Regions from separate parts of the Anaerosalibacter massiliensis genome, predicted to be linked through region 1. Evidence: a T-box and tRNA genes for the amino acid it is inferred to sense, from the RefSeq annotation. Region 1 holds a T-box; the other holds one or more tRNA genes.
What was found. A T-box is a leader RNA that pairs with one kind of tRNA and senses whether it is charged. The one in region 1 lies ahead of aspS (aspartate--tRNA ligase), so its partner is inferred to be a tRNA-Asp.

Region 1 (8,913 bases):
ATGAGGTGAATTATCTAAATGAAAAGGGTATAGATGTTATAATTACAGATCATCATCAATGTGGAGATAGACTTCCAGAGGGGATTGCTATTATAAATCCTAACAGGGAAGATTGTTCTTATCCCTTTAAAAAATTAGCTGGAGTAGGTGTAGCCTTTAAATTAATACAAGGTTTATCAAAGGAATTAAATATTCCTATAGATTATGAAAAAATATTGCCTATAGTAGCTGTTGGAACTGTAGCAGATGTAATGCCTATAATTGGTGAAAATAGAGTTATAGTCAAAAATGGTCTTAAGATAATGGCTAATACATCTAATATTGGGTTGAAGGCTCTTTTAGAAGTTGTAGGACTTAAAGATAAAGAAATATCATCCTATCATTTAGGTTTTGTACTAGGTCCTAGACTTAACGCAGCAGGGAGATTAGGAGCTGCATCAACTGGTGTTGAAATGTTTCTTTCTACGGATTATGAAAAAGCCACTTTACTAGCAGGAAAATTAGATGAGGAAAATAAAAAAAGGCAGGAAATTGAAGATGAGATATTGAAAGAAGCAGAAGAATTGATAAAAAATGAAATAGACTTAGAAAAAGATAAAGCAATAGTATTAGCTTCTGATAAATGGCATTCAGGTATTATCGGAATATGTGCTTCTAAATTGACAGATAAGTATTTTAAACCTACAATTTTATTTTCCATAGAGGGAGACTTGGCTAGGGGATCAGCAAGGAGTATTCCAACTTTTGACATCTATGATGGCTTAGTTGAATGTAGTAATTTATTTGAAAAATTTGGAGGTCATAAGCAAGCAGCAGGTATATCTATTAAGACTCAGAATATAGAAGTTTTTAGAGAAAAAATAAATAATATAGTTGAAAATACTTTGACTGAAGCAGATTTTATTCCGGAAATATCTATTGATAGTGAATTAAATTCAGATGATATAAATTTAAAAACTATAAAAGAATTGAAGGAACTTGAACCCTTTGGTGTAGGTAATCCTTCTCCACAATTCATATATAAAAATGCAAATATTGATAATATTAGAAGTGTAGGAAGAGATAATAAACATTTAAAATTAGTATTAGAAAAAGAGGAAAGCAAAGTAGATGCTATAGCATTTAACTTTGGTGAATATGATAATGTATTAAGACCTGGGGATAGTATAAATGTTATAACTACATTGGAGATTAATGAATATAGGGGAATGATAAATCCTCAATTTAATATTAGAGAAATAGCAGATTTAGATTTTTATCAATCTAATATGTATGATGATTATCATAGCCATATGAAAAACTGTTTTAAAGTAAGTAAAAAAAATCATTCTTATAATTCTGTAAACTTAGATTTTTCTTCTAAGGTAGATAGATTAGATTTTATTATTGATAAATTAAAAAATGAAGATTCAACAATTGTATTAGTATTTAATTATTCTAATTTGGAAGAAATATTAAAAGCTATAAAAATGGAAGGAAGAGAAATAATTAGAAAGACATCTATTACTTATAATTTTAATAATAAAGGAAAAACAAATAATTTAGTTATACTTCCTATTTTGTCAGAACTAAAACTTGAAGATTATAAAAATATTATATTGTATGATCTAAGTTTTGATAAAAATAATTTATTTGAATTTATAGATGAATCAAAGAATTTGAATATTCAAACTTTATTCACTAGAGAGGATATTGATAAAAATAAAGAATTAATCAACTCTTTTATTCCAACAATAGATGAAATGAGAGTAGTATATAAAACGCTTATTTCTGCGAAAGGAAAGGCTTTTAAGATTGAACCATATGTATATTTAAGATCCATAAATAAAAAATCAGCTAGAAATATAACAAAGTTTAAGTTAGATCTAATATTTGAAATATTTAAAGATATAAATCTTATAGATTTTGTTTATAAGGGTAAATTTTATTTTATAAAGGTATTGGAAAATTCTAATGAAAAAATTGACATAGGAGAAACATCTAAAGTAAAATACTTATATAGTTTAAATAATTATATTTAATAAGGGTATTATCTAGGAAAGGGCATAGTAAATAGGAAATGAGTGGGTGAATTTATGTTAGAAAACTTAATTTTAAAAATACAACAATATAATCCACAAGCTAATATGAAACAGGTTATTAAAGCTTATAGTTTTGCAGAAGCTGCTCATGAAGGTCAGTATAGAAATTCAGGGGAAAGGTTTTTTGTCCATCCCTATAATGTAGCCATGATACTTGTTGAGCTAAATATGGATACTGACACTATAATAGCAGGACTTTTACATGATGTATTAGAAGATACAGATATTGGTTATGAAAGAATGGAAGAGGAGTTTGGAAAAGAAGTAGCAGATTTAGTAGAAGGGGTTACAAAACTTAAGAAATTAAAATATAAAACTAAGCAAGAAAATCAAGCAGAGAACTTAAGAAAAATGGTTGTAGCAATGGCTAAGGATATCAGAGTTATAATAATTAAATTGGCAGATAGATTGCATAATATGAGAACTTTAGAATATATGAGCGAAGAGAAGAAAAAAGAAAAAGCTTTGGAAACATTGGAAATTTATGCACCTCTTGCACATAGATTAGGTATTTCAAGAATAAAATGGGAGTTAGAAGATTTATCTTTAAGATTTTTAGATCCAGAAGGATATTATAAATTAGTAGATAAAATATCTAAACAAAGAAGAGAAAGAGAAGCCTATATTCAAATGATAATAAATACACTTCAGGATAAACTTGAAGAAATGGACATATCCTGTGAAATAAGCGGTAGACCCAAAAATTTTTATAGTATATATAGGAAAATGGTATATCAAAATAAGGGTTTTGAACAAATATTTGATTTAACTGCAGTAAGGATAATTGTAGATACAGTTAAGGATTGTTATGGAGCATTAGGTATAGTGCACACTATGTGGAAGCCTATTCCAGGCAGATTCAAAGATTATATAGCCATGCCGAAACCTAATATGTACCAATCTCTTCATACTACAGTCATGGGACCTCAAGGAGAACCTTTTGAAGTTCAAATAAGAACTTGGGATATGCATAGAACTGCCGAATATGGAATTGCAGCTCATTGGAAGTATAAAGAAGGAACTGTAAAGACAGATAATTTTGATGAAAAATTATCTTGGTTAAGACAACTTTTAGAGTGGCAAAAAGATATGAAGGATCCTAAAGAATTTATGGAATCTCTTAAAATAGATTTTTTTACAGATGAAGTTTTTGTATTCACTCCAAAGGGAGATGTTATTAGTCTACCTAATGGTTCTACACCTATAGATTTTGCATATAGAGTCCATACAGCCGTAGGAAATAATTGTGTAGGTGCTAAAGTAGATGGACGAATTGTTCCCCTTGACTATAAATTAAAAAATGGAAATATAGTAGAAGTAATTACTTCTGCAAATAATACAGGACCAAGTAGAGATTGGTTAAAAGTAGTCAAAAGTAGTCAAGCCAAAACTAAGATTAGACAATGGTTTAAACGAGAAGAAAAAGATTTAAACATTATTAAAGGAAAAGATATGTTAGAAAAAGAGGTAAAAAGACAAGGATTTAAACTAACAGAAATTTTAAAAGAAGATTGGTTGAAAAATATTGCAAGTAAAGTTAGTTTAAATACTACAGATGATTTATATGCTGGGCTTGGTTATGGAAGTGTGACTTTAAGTCAAGTAATGCCTAGGCTTAAAGAGTTTTATAAAGAGCATTATGATATAAAAGATGAAAAAAACATCATAGAACCTAAAACTGTTCCCCAAGCTCCAAAAAAGAAAGAAAGAGCAGAGCAGGGTGTAACAGTAAAAGGAGTGGACAATATAAAGGTCCGTTTCTCTAAATGCTGTAACCCAGTTCCAGGAGATGATATAGTTGGGTATATAACTAGAGGAAGAGGAGTTTCTATCCATAGAAGTGATTGTCCTAATATTACAGAATTAGGAAGTAGTGGAAGGTTTATATATGTAGAGTGGGCTGAAGACAAAAAAGCTTCATATCAAGCAGAAATTCAAATAAAGGCTACTGATAGGCCAGGAATTTTAACTGATATAACTCAAAAGATAACTGATGCAAAATTAGCAGTTATATCTTTAAGTGCTAGGACAAATAGAGAAAAGTTAGTTCTTATGAATATAACCCTTGAAATAAAAGATGTGGAACAGTTAAGACAATTAGTTAAAAAGATAAAAAAAGTAAAAGGTGTTATGGATGCTTATAGGGTGACTACTTAATCGTAAAGAAAGGATGAAAAAGAATGAGAGCAGTAGTTCAGAGAGTTAACTATAGTAGTGTTACTGTTGATAATAAAAAGATTGGAGAAATAGATAAGGGTTTGTTAGTATTTCTAGGAGTGGGTAAAGAAGATACTGAAGAAGATTTAAATTATTTAGTTAACAAAATACTTGGTCTTAGAATATTTGAGGATGAAAATGAAAAAATGAATTTATCACTTTTAGATATTAAAGGTGAATTATTGGTAGTATCCCAGTTTACTTTGTATGGAGATGCTAGAAAGGGTAAAAGGCCAAGTTTCACATCATCAGCTTCACCTGATATGGCTGAAAAATTATATAGAAACTTTATTGAAAAAAGTAAAAAATATGATATAAAAGTAAAAGAAGGTATATTTGGTGCAGACATGAAAGTTAGTATTGAAAATGATGGACCAGTTACTATTCTTTTAGATAGTAAAAAAAATTTTTAGGAGGGATATTTTGAAAATAGAAAGATTGACAGTAGGAGTATATGCTGCTAATTGTTATATTATTTATTGTGAGGATACCAAGGAAGGTATAGTTATTGATCCAGGTGAAGAAGGAGATAGAATATTAAAAAGGATAGAAGAATTAAATTTAGATGTAAAATATATAATTCTTACTCATGGACATGGAGATCATATAGGTGGACTAAAAGAAGTAAAAGAAGGAACTCAGGCACCTATTTTAATTCATGAAGGTGATAGGGAATTGTTAAACGATGGAACTAAAAATTTATCTAGTGTGATGGCTACAGGAAGTGTTCAACTAGAAGCTGATAGGTTTGTAAAAGATGGAGAAGAACTTAGTTTTGGAAATTATTTAGTTAAAATAATTCACACACCTGGTCATACTCCAGGAGGAATAAGTATAAATATAGATAGTAGTTTATTTACTGGAGATACTTTATTTGCAGGTTCAATAGGAAGAACAGATTTTCCAGGAGGCTCTTATGAGCAAATCATTAACTCAATAAAAGAAAAGTTAGTTCTTTTTTCAGATGATACTATTGTATATCCAGGTCATGGTCCATCATCAACAATAGGTAGAGAGAAAGTTTCTAATCCATTTATTATAAGATAAAGAATATCTATAAGTATTTTAAGAACTTAAGGTGATAAGATGATATTGATCTATTTAGAAGGGCATATGTATAACTATGAAGTTCATGAACTAACTAAATTATTTTTCTTTGGAGAAGATATTAAATTTATAGAAGACGAAAAAGATTATAATGAAAATGGAATATTAATAAAAAATTATTTAAAACAAAATGAAGATGATTATTTTTCTATCACTGAAATTGTAAGTGATGGAAAAATAATAAGTAAATATTTAGTAAGTTCTATTAATAGTATTGATGTTAAAAGAGATGATTTAAATAAAAAGATTAAGGTTGGTATAAAACAAAGTATTTATGAAGCAATATCAAATATATCTAAAGTGGAGGCTCCTTGGGGAATACTTACAGGAGTAAGACCAGTAAAAATTGTACATGATTTAATAGATAAACAAATAGGAGAAGAAAAAATATATAATATTCTTATAAATGAGTATAAATTATATTCTGATAGAGCTAGATTAATTATTGATATAGCTAAAAGACAAAGAGGATTTATCTATCCATTATCTAAGGATAGATTTAGTTTATATATAAGTATTCCATTTTGTCCTACTAGATGCATATATTGTTCTTTTCCCTCTAATTCTCTAGAGATAAGTAAAAATTATGTAGATGAGTATACAGAAAAACTTATATATGAGCTAAATATGGTTAAAGAGTTTATGGAAAATAAGAAAATATGTACAGTTTATATAGGGGGTGGAACTCCCACTGCTATACCTACAGAAAACTTAGATAGAATAATCAAGACTATATATAATTTATTTGGAAGGAATAATATAGAAGAGTTAACTGTTGAGGCGGGTAGACCTGATACTATGACTTCTGAAAAGCTTCATATGTTGAAAGAAAATAATATAGATAGGATAAGTATAAATCCCCAAACTATGAACTTAAAGACTTTAAAATTAATAGGTAGAAAACATACAGATGAAGATATAGTTAAAACATTTAAATTAGCAAGAAAAACAGGTTTTTCTAATATAAATATGGATATAATAATTGGACTTCCAGGAGAAGATATAAGGGATGTAGAAAATACATTAGAAATTATATCTAAGTTAAATCCTGAAAGTTTAACAGTCCATACACTGACAGTTAAAAGAGTTTCTGAATTTAGAAAAAAGATTAGTAGCTATTCGATAAAAGATCAAGAAATTATTAATTCTATGTTAAAATTAACTAAAAAGTATGCAGAAAATATGGAGCTTTTACCCTACTATCTATATAGGCAAAAACAAATGTTAGGTAACTTTGAGAACATAGGATATTCAATTAAAGGCAAAGAATGTATTTATAATATGCTTATAATGGAAGAAAAAGAAACTATAATAGCAGTAGGTGCAGGAGGAGTGTCTAAAATTTTTTATCCTGATGAAAATAGATTTGAAAGAGTACCCAATGTAAAAAATTTGGGAGAATATTTGACTAGAACAGAAGAAATGGCAGATAGAAAAAGAAAGCTCATTGACACTATATAATTTTTATCTTATAATTATAAAAACATATTAAAAGACTAGGATAAGGAGTAGTAGTTAAATTTCTAGACTATAGAGAGTCGGTGATGGTGGAAATCCGATGTCAATATTTAATGAAGACACCTTTGAGTCAATAAGTCTAAAAAAAGCGAGGTACAATACCTAATTAGGGTGGCACCGCGAGATATAAACTCTCGTCCCTGAGTTTCATGGATGAGAGTTTTTTTATTTTTGAAAATATTATGGGAGGTTAGAAATATGGTTGAAAAAATGGGTAAACTAAGAAGAACTCATATGTGTGGAGAGCTAAGAAGTTCAAATATTGGAGAAGAAGTAGTGCTTATGGGATGGGTTCAAAAGAAAAGAAACTTAGGTTCTCTAATATTTGCAGACTTGAGAGATACTATGGGAATAGCACAAATTGTATTTGATGATACTATTTCAGAAGATCTATTTAAAAAAGCAGAAAAAGTTAAAGGTGAGTATGTTATTGCAATTAAAGGAAAAGTCAGAGAAAGAGAATCTATAAATCCTAGCATTCCCACTGGAGAAATAGAGATAATAGCAGATGAATTAAAAATATTAAATGAATCAGAAACACCTCCAATTTATATTAAAGATAATGATGATGTTGCTGATAATATGAGGTTAAAATATAGGTATCTTGATTTAAGAAAACCATCTATTCAAAATAATCTTAAAGTAAGACATAGAACTAGTAAAATAATAAGAGAGTTTCTAGATGAAAATAATTTTGTAGAAATAGAAACCCCTATGCTTACTAAACCTACCCCTGAGGGTGCTAGAGATTATTTAGTACCTAGTAGGATTAATGCTGGTAAATTTTATGCTCTTCCTCAATCCCCACAACTGATGAAACAGCTTTTAATGGTTGCAGGTATGGATAGATATTACCAGATAGTAAAATGCTTTAGAGATGAGGATTTAAGGGCAAATAGGCAACCAGAGTTTACACAGGTAGATATAGAGATGTCCTTTGTAGATATAGAGGATATAATAGAAATAAATGAAAAGCTTTTATATAAAATATTTAAAGAAATAAAAGGTGTAGAAATAGAATTGCCTATTAAAAGAATGACTTATAATGAGGCTATGGAAAGATTTGGTTCAGATAAGCCAGATTTAAGATTTGGTTTTGAGCTTAAAGATATAACGGATATAGTTGCCAACTCAGATTTTAAAGTATTTAGTGGTACTATAAAAAATAATGGAGAAGTAAGAGGTATAAATATAAAAGGCCATGAATCTAATTTTTCAAGGAAAGATATTTCTAAATTAGAATCTTATATAAAGGATTTTGGTGCAAAAGGTTTGGCTTGGATTAAGATAACAGAAGAAGGTATTTCTTCGCCTATTGCTAAGTTTCTAAAAGAAGAAGAGCTAGAAAAAATAATTGAAAGAATGGATGGAAATAAAGGAGATTTGCTATTATTTGTAGCAGATAAATCTAAAGTAGTATTTGATAGTTTAGGCAATTTAAGGGTAGAAGTTGCAAGGAGACTTGATATAATAGAAAAAGATGATTTAAAATTAGTTTGGATAACAGAGTTTCCCTTATTCGAATATGATGAAGAGAAAGAAAGGTATGTAGCTAAACATCATCCATTTACTCATCCAATGGAAGAGGATATTCATCTTTTAGAAACTAGACCCCAAGACGTTAGAGCAAAAGCTTATGATATTGTTATAAATGGTGATGAAATGGGAGGAGGAAGTATTAGAATTAGTGATTCCAAACTTCAAGAAAGAATGTTTAAAGCTTTAGGACTTCAAGAAGAAGAAGTTAAGGACAAATTTGGATTTTTATTAGAGGCATTTAAATATGGAACTCCTCCTCATGGTGGAATAGCGTATGGATTTGATAGATTAGTAATGCTTCTAACTGATACAAATAATATTCGTGATGTAATTGCTTTTCCAAAAACTCAAAGTGCAACCTGTCTTTTGACAGGAGCACCAACTTATATAGATTCTGAACAGCTTAAAGAGGTTCATATGAAATTGGATTTAGAAAAATAATTATTCCAGG
Region 2 (8,913 bases), on a different contig from region 1:
GGTGAAAGTAACTTTCCAAGATTTAAAAGTAGAAGAAGAACTAAACCAAGTTTTTATGTAGATACAGACAAAATACAATTTACTGATACCCATGTAAAATTAGAAAAACTAACTACCAGCAGAAAGAAAAACAAGCAACAATTTAACTGGATAAGATTGTATGAGCATAGAAGAATACCTTATGGTAAAGGTGTTAAATATATTAACCCAAGAGTATCATTTGATGGGGTAAACTGGTGGATAGCAGTGAGTATAGAATATCCTGATAATATAGAAATACCCACAAATGAGGGAATAGGAATAGATGTAGGTATAGAAAAATTAGCAGTTGTATCAGATGGAAATATTTATAAAAACATAAATAAAACTAAAGAAATAGAGAAACTAGAAAAAAGAAAGAAAAGACTACAAAGAAAGGTATCAAGAAAATATGAAAAAGGAAGGGAGGGAGACCGTTACAAGAAAACTAAAAATATTATAAGGCTAGAAAATCAACTTAAAAAGTTAAACCAAAGGCTTACAAATATTCGTCATAATTACTCCCACCAAATAACTACTGAAATAATAAAGCGAAAACCAGGCTTTATTGTAGTAGAAGATTTGAATGTATTAGGGATGATGAAGAATAAGCATTTATCCAAAGCTATACAATATCAAGGATTTTATGAATTTTATAGACAACTTCAATATAAATCAGAATGGAATAATATAAAGTTCATAGTGGCAGATAGGTTCTTTCCCAGTAGCAAAACTTGTAGCCAATGCGGTTCATACAAAAAGAATTTAAAGTTAAGTGATAGAAAATATATCTGCGAAGATTGTGGCTCTATATTGGATAGGGATTTAAATGCTAGTTTAAATCTTAAAAACTATGGTCAGGAAATAGCCTAAATCACTTAAACGATACTATTTCCATGTACCCATACGTTAGTGGGGAATTTAAGCCTTTGGAGTGCTAGATCACTTGAGTAGGATTAATCCGAAAAAGAGTATGATGATTAAGGAATGAAACGTAAACTTTTATAAGTTGGTTATAGAGTTTTATAAGTTTTCATTAACGGAATAGCCTATGGATAAAAGTATTTTAAATGATATTTTAAGTGAATATGAAAAAAAGAGGGATAAAGCTAAGTATGAGCAAAAATTAAGACAAGATGAAGTATATTTAAAAGTACCTGAAATTAAACAAATTGATGATAAAATATCTAAAACAGGATTTCTAATATCTAAGGCTATTTTAACTAATCATAAAAGTTATGAAAAAAATTTGAAGGAAATAAAGGAAAAAATGAAAAAATTAAAAATGAGAAAAGCATTCCTTCTTACAGAAAATAATATACCTTTAGAATATTTAGATGTAAATCATGAATGCAATAATTGTAAAGATACAGGATATCTTGAGAACGGAGAGAAATGTAATTGTTTTAAACAAGCTCTTATAAGAAGGGCTTATAAGATGTCAAATATTGAAGATAATTTAGATAAGGAAAATTTTAAAACCTTTGATATAAATATATTTCCCAATAAACCTTTTCAAGATGAAAAACTAACTCCTAGAGAAAATATGATGAATATATTAAGTATATCTGAAGGTTTTGTAAATAACTTTAGTGAAAAAAATGGACAAAATCTTCTTTTTTATGGGAGTACAGGATTAGGGAAAACTTTTATGTGCAATTGTATTGCAAAATCATTATTAGATAAGAATAAAATAGTTGTATATCAAACAGCTTTTACTATATTAGAAATAATAGAAAATCATAGATTTAATAAAAAAGAGAAAAAATTTGATTATGCAGATTATAATTATTTATTTGAAGCAGATTTACTAATAATAGATGATTTAGGAACAGAAGTGTCAAATACTTTTACTAATGCAGAAATATTTAATATAGTAAATACAAGACTTATAAGTGGCAAAAAGACTATTATCTCAACTAATTTAACACCTAAAGAAATATCTGATATATATACAGATAGAGTGTTTTCAAGGATTCTTGAAAAATTTATACCATTAAAATTCTATGGACCAGATTTAAGGTGGGAAGGCTAATATATAGTTAAAGTAAATAAAAAGAGCTTAGAATTTTCTAAGCTCTTTTTTTCTATGGCGACCTGGAAGGGACTCGAACCCTCGACCTCCAGCGTGACAGGCTGGCATTCTAACCAACTGAACTACCAGGCCAATATATGGTGACCCTACCGGGATTCGAACCCGGGATACCGCCGTGAAAGGGCGATGTCTTAACCGCTTGACCATAGGGCCATATTTTGTACAAAAATAAAACCAATTATATATTACCCTAAAACAAAGGGCTTGTCAATAGTTTTTAAAAATTATTTAAGAATGTATCGTTTTAAATAAGATCGAAGCAAGTCTAGAAGAATAATTGGACTAGAGATAAATCAGAAAATAGTAAATAACGACGTTAAGGCAAGAAAAATCTAGGATTTCTAAATATTTTTTCATTTTTAGCTTATAAATATAAAGAAATGTCGAAGGGAAAATCTTGAAGATATTTAATGTTTAATGTATGATAAATATATAGAGAATTTATACAAAATTCAAAATACAATTCATAAATGTTTCTGGCATCATAAATTTTTAAAAAACAAAGTTTTATAGTATGCATATGTAAACTTAAATAATATAAAGCATATATAATAGTAGATTATTTAGTATTAGCTCTATGACATACTTATTTGCAAAATGATAAAAGCATTGTTCCAGTTATATAATGCATAATATTTTAATATTCATATAACGGGTTGAAATAAATAATTAAATTAAGGAGGTGAAATTAATGGATATTATTAAACAAGGGGTTTTAAACACAGATCTTATAAAAATAGAACCAAAGAATAATCCTCCCATCACAACAGATCAAATAGGTCATCGTATATGTACAAATGAAGGCAGCGGTAATGGCAGTTATAAATGTCCATTTCTTGCTGCAAGCCCATGTCCTATACTTTAACACCAGATGTATAGTATTATATTTGAAATAAAATTTATTTAAGTTATTACTTTGTAGAAAATACGTTGCATGACATAATAGTCTTAAAATATAATTGTATTTTAAATAGATTATTAGTCATGCAACAATCTTATATAATAAATTTGATATTGAAGGTAAATTTTTAACAATTCAAAATTATAGGGGATATTAAGAATTAATGATAAAAAATGATCTGAATAAGAAAGCCTTAAAATTAAAAAAATCTTTTTATAATATAGTGGTGAGGGAATTGGAAAATAAAGACATTCTATTATATAATAGCTTATCTGGTGCTTTTGGTATTATGAATGACAAGGGAAGACATATATATGAGAATATAGAAAATATTAAGGAATTAAATACGGAAGATGAAATTAATATATTAAATTGTATGAAGTCAAATGGTTTTTTAGTAGAACAGGATATTGATGAAAGGTTATTAATTAAAACTTTAAAGAATTTTCAAAGATTTAGTTCAGAAACTTTAGGTTTGGCAATTGTGCCTACATTAGATTGCAATATGGCCTGCCCTTATTGTTATGAGAAGAAAGGAGATATATATATGACTATAAGGGTAGCTGACGACATAATTAAATTTATTGAAGAATATTTATGTAGTAATACTATTGATAACATACACATTTCTTGGTATGGAGGAGAACCTCTACTGAGCATTGATATCATATCATATATCTCAAACAAAATAATTGACCTATGTAAGAAGTTTAAAAAATCATATAATGCATCAATAGTAACAAATGGAACTTTGCTAGATAGAGAGACAGCTAAAATTTTATATGATTTGAAAATTACACATGCGCAGGTTACATTGGATGGAACAAAGGAGGTAAACAATAATAGAAGACGTTTAAAGAATGGTTCTGATAGTTTTGAAATAATAACTAGCAATATTATTAATTGTGCGGATATAATTCCTATAACTGTAAGATGCAACATAGATAAAAACAACATTACTGGAATGGACGAGTTATACAATTTTTTCTTTAGGAATGATATAAATTTTTATATAGCACCTATTGAAAAACAAACTGATGCATGCAGTGTAAATACGGATAAATGTTTTTCATATAAAGACTTTAGTACCATTGAATTTGATGTATTAAGACAAATGTATACTAATAATAAAAATATAGATAATATATCCTATCCAAGTGTTAAATTTTTACCATGCTCAGCGTTGTCATCTAAATCATATGTAATTGATCCATATGGCAATTTGTATAAATGTTGGTGTGAGATTGGAGACAAGAACAAGGCAGTAGGTACGATTAAAGATGGTATAGAATTAAAGGGAAATCTTATAAAATGGTTATCTATAGAGCATGATAAAAAGTGTAACCAATGTAAATTATTTCCGATTTGTCTAGGTGGATGTCATTTAAAGGCAATAGAAGGCAAAGAGTTAGAGTGTCCATACGATGTAATTAATTTCAGAGATAAACTTGAATTGTATTATGAAGATTATGCAAATAAAAATAGAATAAATGATAAGATTAATACTATTTAAGTGTATAAAATTAGTATATTCAAGTAAGGGGGAGAAAATATGGACATATGTAGTATAAAGCATAAAAAAATGACATTGATATTTATTTTAATCTTTTTAACTTCAATGATATTAACAGGCTGTACTACATATACCGGAAATTCAACTGAAAGATATCTGAATAAATATATTGAAAAGAATTATATCGGATTAAATCTAAAAGATGGAGATTATATAAAAGATTTTAGTATATTAGATAAAGACATAAGAAAACATGATGTTTTTCTAGCAGGAGAGGCACATGGTGTAAAGATGAACTATGATTTGCAGTTAGAATTAATTAAATATTTGAATAATAAAGCAGATGTTAGGTACATTTTAGGGGAGTTTGGATATAGTGTTGGTGAACATATAAATAAATATTTAGACACAGGGGATGAAAAGATATTAGAATATGTTGTTAAAAATTCTGAGGGTTCAATATTTGGAAGCAATGAGTTTTATGAATTCCTTAAAAAAATACAAGAATATAATACTACTATTGCTGAAGATAAAAAAATAAAATTTGTAGGAATTGATTTGGAAATGAAATTATCTTTTGCTGTAGATTATTTGAGTTCAATTATATCAAGCAAAGAAAAGATAGCCAGTACTCCAGCTTTAATAGAGAGGTTTGAAAAAGAAAAAAATAGTATTAATAGTATTGAAAATTATGATAGATTTGTAGATTTATTAAATTTATTACAAAAAGATATAGAAGGAAATGTAAGTAAATATAAAAAGTACTTAGGAGATAGATATTTTGATTTTTGTATGGTATTAGATAATATAGTTGTTCATGTTTCTACTGAAAAAGATTCTTATCATAAAATTAGGGAAAAAAGTATATATGATAATTTTAAAGAAATGTATAATGTTTGTCAAAAAGGTAAGTTTTTTGGTCAATTCGGAGATGGACATGTATATCAAGAGAATATTATGGATTATTTATATAATAATAAAAGATTTGGAATGTATTTAAACAAAGGTGATTCACCTGTTAAAGATAGAGTATTGTCTATAAGCTATGGTTATAAAGATTGTTATGATAATGAACATTTATCTGATGAAAATTATGGGAAGGAAATTACACCAGTAAATATAAATAATATAGATATTATTGATAAGTATTTGGATGCAGATGTAACAGTATTTAAACTTAATGGAAAAAAGTCTCCTTTTAAGGATGAGCTTTATTTTGTACCAAATGCAGATAAAGGGGTGACAACGGATTATTTTCAATATCTAATAATTATGAAAGATTCATCAGCACTTACTCCTTTTCAATAGATATCTATAATCAGATAGATTAAAATATATTTAAATATGATTAAGAGATTTTATAAAATATATTTTAAATTGACAATAGGTTATAGAATGTTATATCTATAGAAAATACTTCTTCTAAGAATCTTTTCTTTAAAATTAAGTTCTGCAGTGAAGAATTAAGCACTTCTATAAAATTTATTCATATAGATAAAAGATTATATTTATAATTTTAATAATACTAAACTAGGTAAAGAAAATAAGCTTATAGTTATAGAAAAGTTAAAGTATTAAAATAGATTGATTGGATGATATTTGAATAAAGATCTAGATTAGAAATAAAAGGAATGATATTAATGCAATAATAACTGTGGAGTTAATAAAAAAGTTTGGCATAAAATCAAATTTTGAATAAATAACAAACAAAGTGATTTTATTATATTTATTGGGCCAGATATTGTGAAATTGGAAGAAAGCGGTTGATTTATATGAAAATATTTAAATTTATTAAAAAATACATATTTAAGTATAAATTACAATTGTTTATATTTTTCATACTTAGTATTCTTTCATGGATAATATCAATTTCAATACCTTATATAACCGGTAATTATATAGATTCATTAATATATTCTCAAAATAGTTCTACTATATTTAATTTTACTATGAAAATACTTCTCATAGGAATTGTAAGCATAGTGTCATCATTTATAATGAATTATTCTTATGTTAAACTTCAAACAAAATCTGCTATTGATTTGAACCTTGATGTATTAAATCATATTTTTAAGCTTCCAATACTTTATTTTAAGGACATAGATACTACATATTTGAATCAAAGAGTTAATTCCGATAGTAATACTTTAGTTTCATTCATATTGAATAATATGTTAGATTCAATAATTAAATCTCTAACCCTTATATTTGTATTTTATATTTCCATTAGAATAAATAGAAAACTAACTATATTATTGATACCATTTATTCCACTATATTTAGCAATATATTTTATATTTAAAAAACCATTATTTAAATCTGGACATGATTTGAAAGAGAAGCAAAATAAGTTTTTTTCAAAAATGAACGAGCAATTATACAATATAAAATTGATTAAGTTAAATTCTACTTTTGAGGAATCTGGGGAACAGCTTAGAGAAAATTTTTCAACAGTGTTAGTATCCCTTTTAAAATATACAAGAATATCATATATTTTTTCAAGTAGTGATTCAATGACTGTGACTATATACCAAATAACAATATTTCTATTTGGAGGAATGGAAATAATCAATGGGGGTTTAACTATAGGTCAATTTACTATAATAAATAGCTATTTTTCTATGATTATGGAATGTATAAGCTATTATTTAAGTCTAGGAAAATCTTATCAGGATGCCTTAGTTTCTTATAATAGATTGGAAAAAATATTAAATCAATCAAAGGAGGCTAATGGAGATAAAACATTAGATACTATTGATACAATAATTCTTGAAAATGTTTATTTTTCATATGATTATACGAGGAATATTATAAATGACTTTAACTATGAATTTAAAAAGGGAAGTATTTATTGTATTACTGGACGAAATGGAACAGGGAAAAGTACATTTATTAATTTAATACTGGGACTTTTCAATGATTATTATAAAGGAAATATATATTATAATTCATTGGAATTGAGAAAATTAGATATGTATAGTGTTCGAAAAAGAATTATAGGTATTAGTGAGCAAGAACCTAGACTAATTAATGATACAATTAAAAAGAATGTAGTTTATGGTATTAATAAATATAATTATGGTGATATTGAAGAATTATTAAAAAAATTGAACTTTGACTTAAATAAATTTTCAAAGGGTATAAATACAAGTCTATATGAGGATGCAAATAATATATCTGGAGGTGAAAAATTAAAAATATCTCTTACAAGAACATTTTTAAAAGATCCAGATGTGATTATATTAGATGAACCTACATCAGTATTAGATATTAATAGTATTGAAAAATTAAAATTTATATTAAATCAGATAAAAGAATATAAAATAATTATTATAGTTACTCATAGTAAAGAAATTTTAGATATAGCAGATGAAGTTATTAGTTCAAATGAAATATGCTATAATTTGAATGATAAAATTAATGTATATCAAAGTTAGTTTAAATATATTCAGTGATATGTCAAATTTATATAAAATGTTTAAACATCAATGCTTTTGTATTTGCTAAATACATTATTATATTTCACACTGTGTATTCAAGTAAGGGGGAGAAAAAATGAACATATGTAGTATAAAGCATAAAAAAATCACATTGATATTTATTTTAATCTTTTTAATTTCAGCGATATTGACGGGCTGTACTACATATACCGGAAATTCAACTGAAAGATATCTGAATAAATATATTGAGAAGAATCATATAAGTTTAAATTTAAAAGAGAAAGATTATATAAAAGATTTTAGTATACTAGATAAAGACATAAGAAAACATGATGTTTTTCTAGCAGGAGAGGTACATGGTGTAAAGATGAACTATGATTTGCAGTTAGAATTAATTAAATATTTGAATAATAAGGTAGATGTTAGGTACATTTTAGGGGAGTTTGGATATAGTGTTAGTGAACATATAAATAATATTTAGACACAGGGGATGAAAAGATATTAGAATATGTTGTTAAAAATTCTAAGGGTTCAATATTTGGAAGCAATGATTTTTATGAATTCCTTAAAAAAATACAAGAATATAATACTACTATTGCTGAAGATAAAAAAATAAAATTTGTAGGAATTGATTTGGAAACGAAATTATCTTTTGCTGCGGATTATTTGAGTTCAATTATATCAAGCAAAGAAAAGATAGCTAGTACTCCAGCTTTAATAGAGAGGTTTGAAAAAGAAAAAAATAGTATTAATAGTATTGAAAACCATGACAGATTTGTATATTTATTAAATTTATTACAAAAAGATATAGAAGGAAATGTAAGTAAATATAAAGAGTACTTAGGAGATAGATATTTTGATTTTTGTATGGTACTAAATAATATGGTTGTTCCTATTTCTACCGAAAAATATTCTTATTTTGAAATTAGAGAGAAAAATATATATG

Region 2: it encodes a tRNA-Asp, which carries the amino acid that the T-box ahead of aspS (aspartate--tRNA ligase) is inferred to sense. The anticodon was not compared.

Annotation. Positions count from the first base shown of each region.
Region 1 covers NZ_JANJZL010000001.1:26,775-35,687, forward strand. The annotation lists gene recJ (single-stranded-DNA-specific exonuclease RecJ) at 1-2,021, shown strand, start outside; gene NSA23_RS00235 (RelA/SpoT family protein) at 2,076-4,238, shown strand; gene dtd (D-aminoacyl-tRNA deacylase) at 4,262-4,711, shown strand; gene NSA23_RS00245 (MBL fold metallo-hydrolase) at 4,722-5,345, shown strand; gene hemZ (coproporphyrinogen dehydrogenase HemZ) at 5,412-6,866, shown strand; T-box leader at 6,895-7,068, shown strand; gene aspS (aspartate--tRNA ligase) at 7,122-8,903, shown strand.
Region 2 covers NZ_JANJZL010000005.1:159,152-168,064, reverse strand. The annotation lists partial or broken gene NSA23_RS09585 (RNA-guided endonuclease InsQ/TnpB family protein) at 1-891, shown strand, start outside; gene NSA23_RS09580 (ATP-binding protein) at 1,070-2,053, shown strand; tRNA gene NSA23_RS09575 (tRNA-Asp) at 2,109-2,185, opposite strand; tRNA gene NSA23_RS09570 (tRNA-Glu) at 2,192-2,266, opposite strand; gene NSA23_RS09565 (hypothetical protein) at 2,805-2,978, shown strand; gene NSA23_RS09560 (radical SAM/SPASM domain-containing protein) at 3,250-4,527, shown strand; gene NSA23_RS09555 (TraB/GumN family protein) at 4,567-5,835, shown strand; gene NSA23_RS09550 (ABC transporter ATP-binding protein) at 6,300-7,964, shown strand; gene NSA23_RS09545 (hypothetical protein) at 8,083-8,448, shown strand; gene NSA23_RS09540 (hypothetical protein) at 8,601-8,913, shown strand, end outside.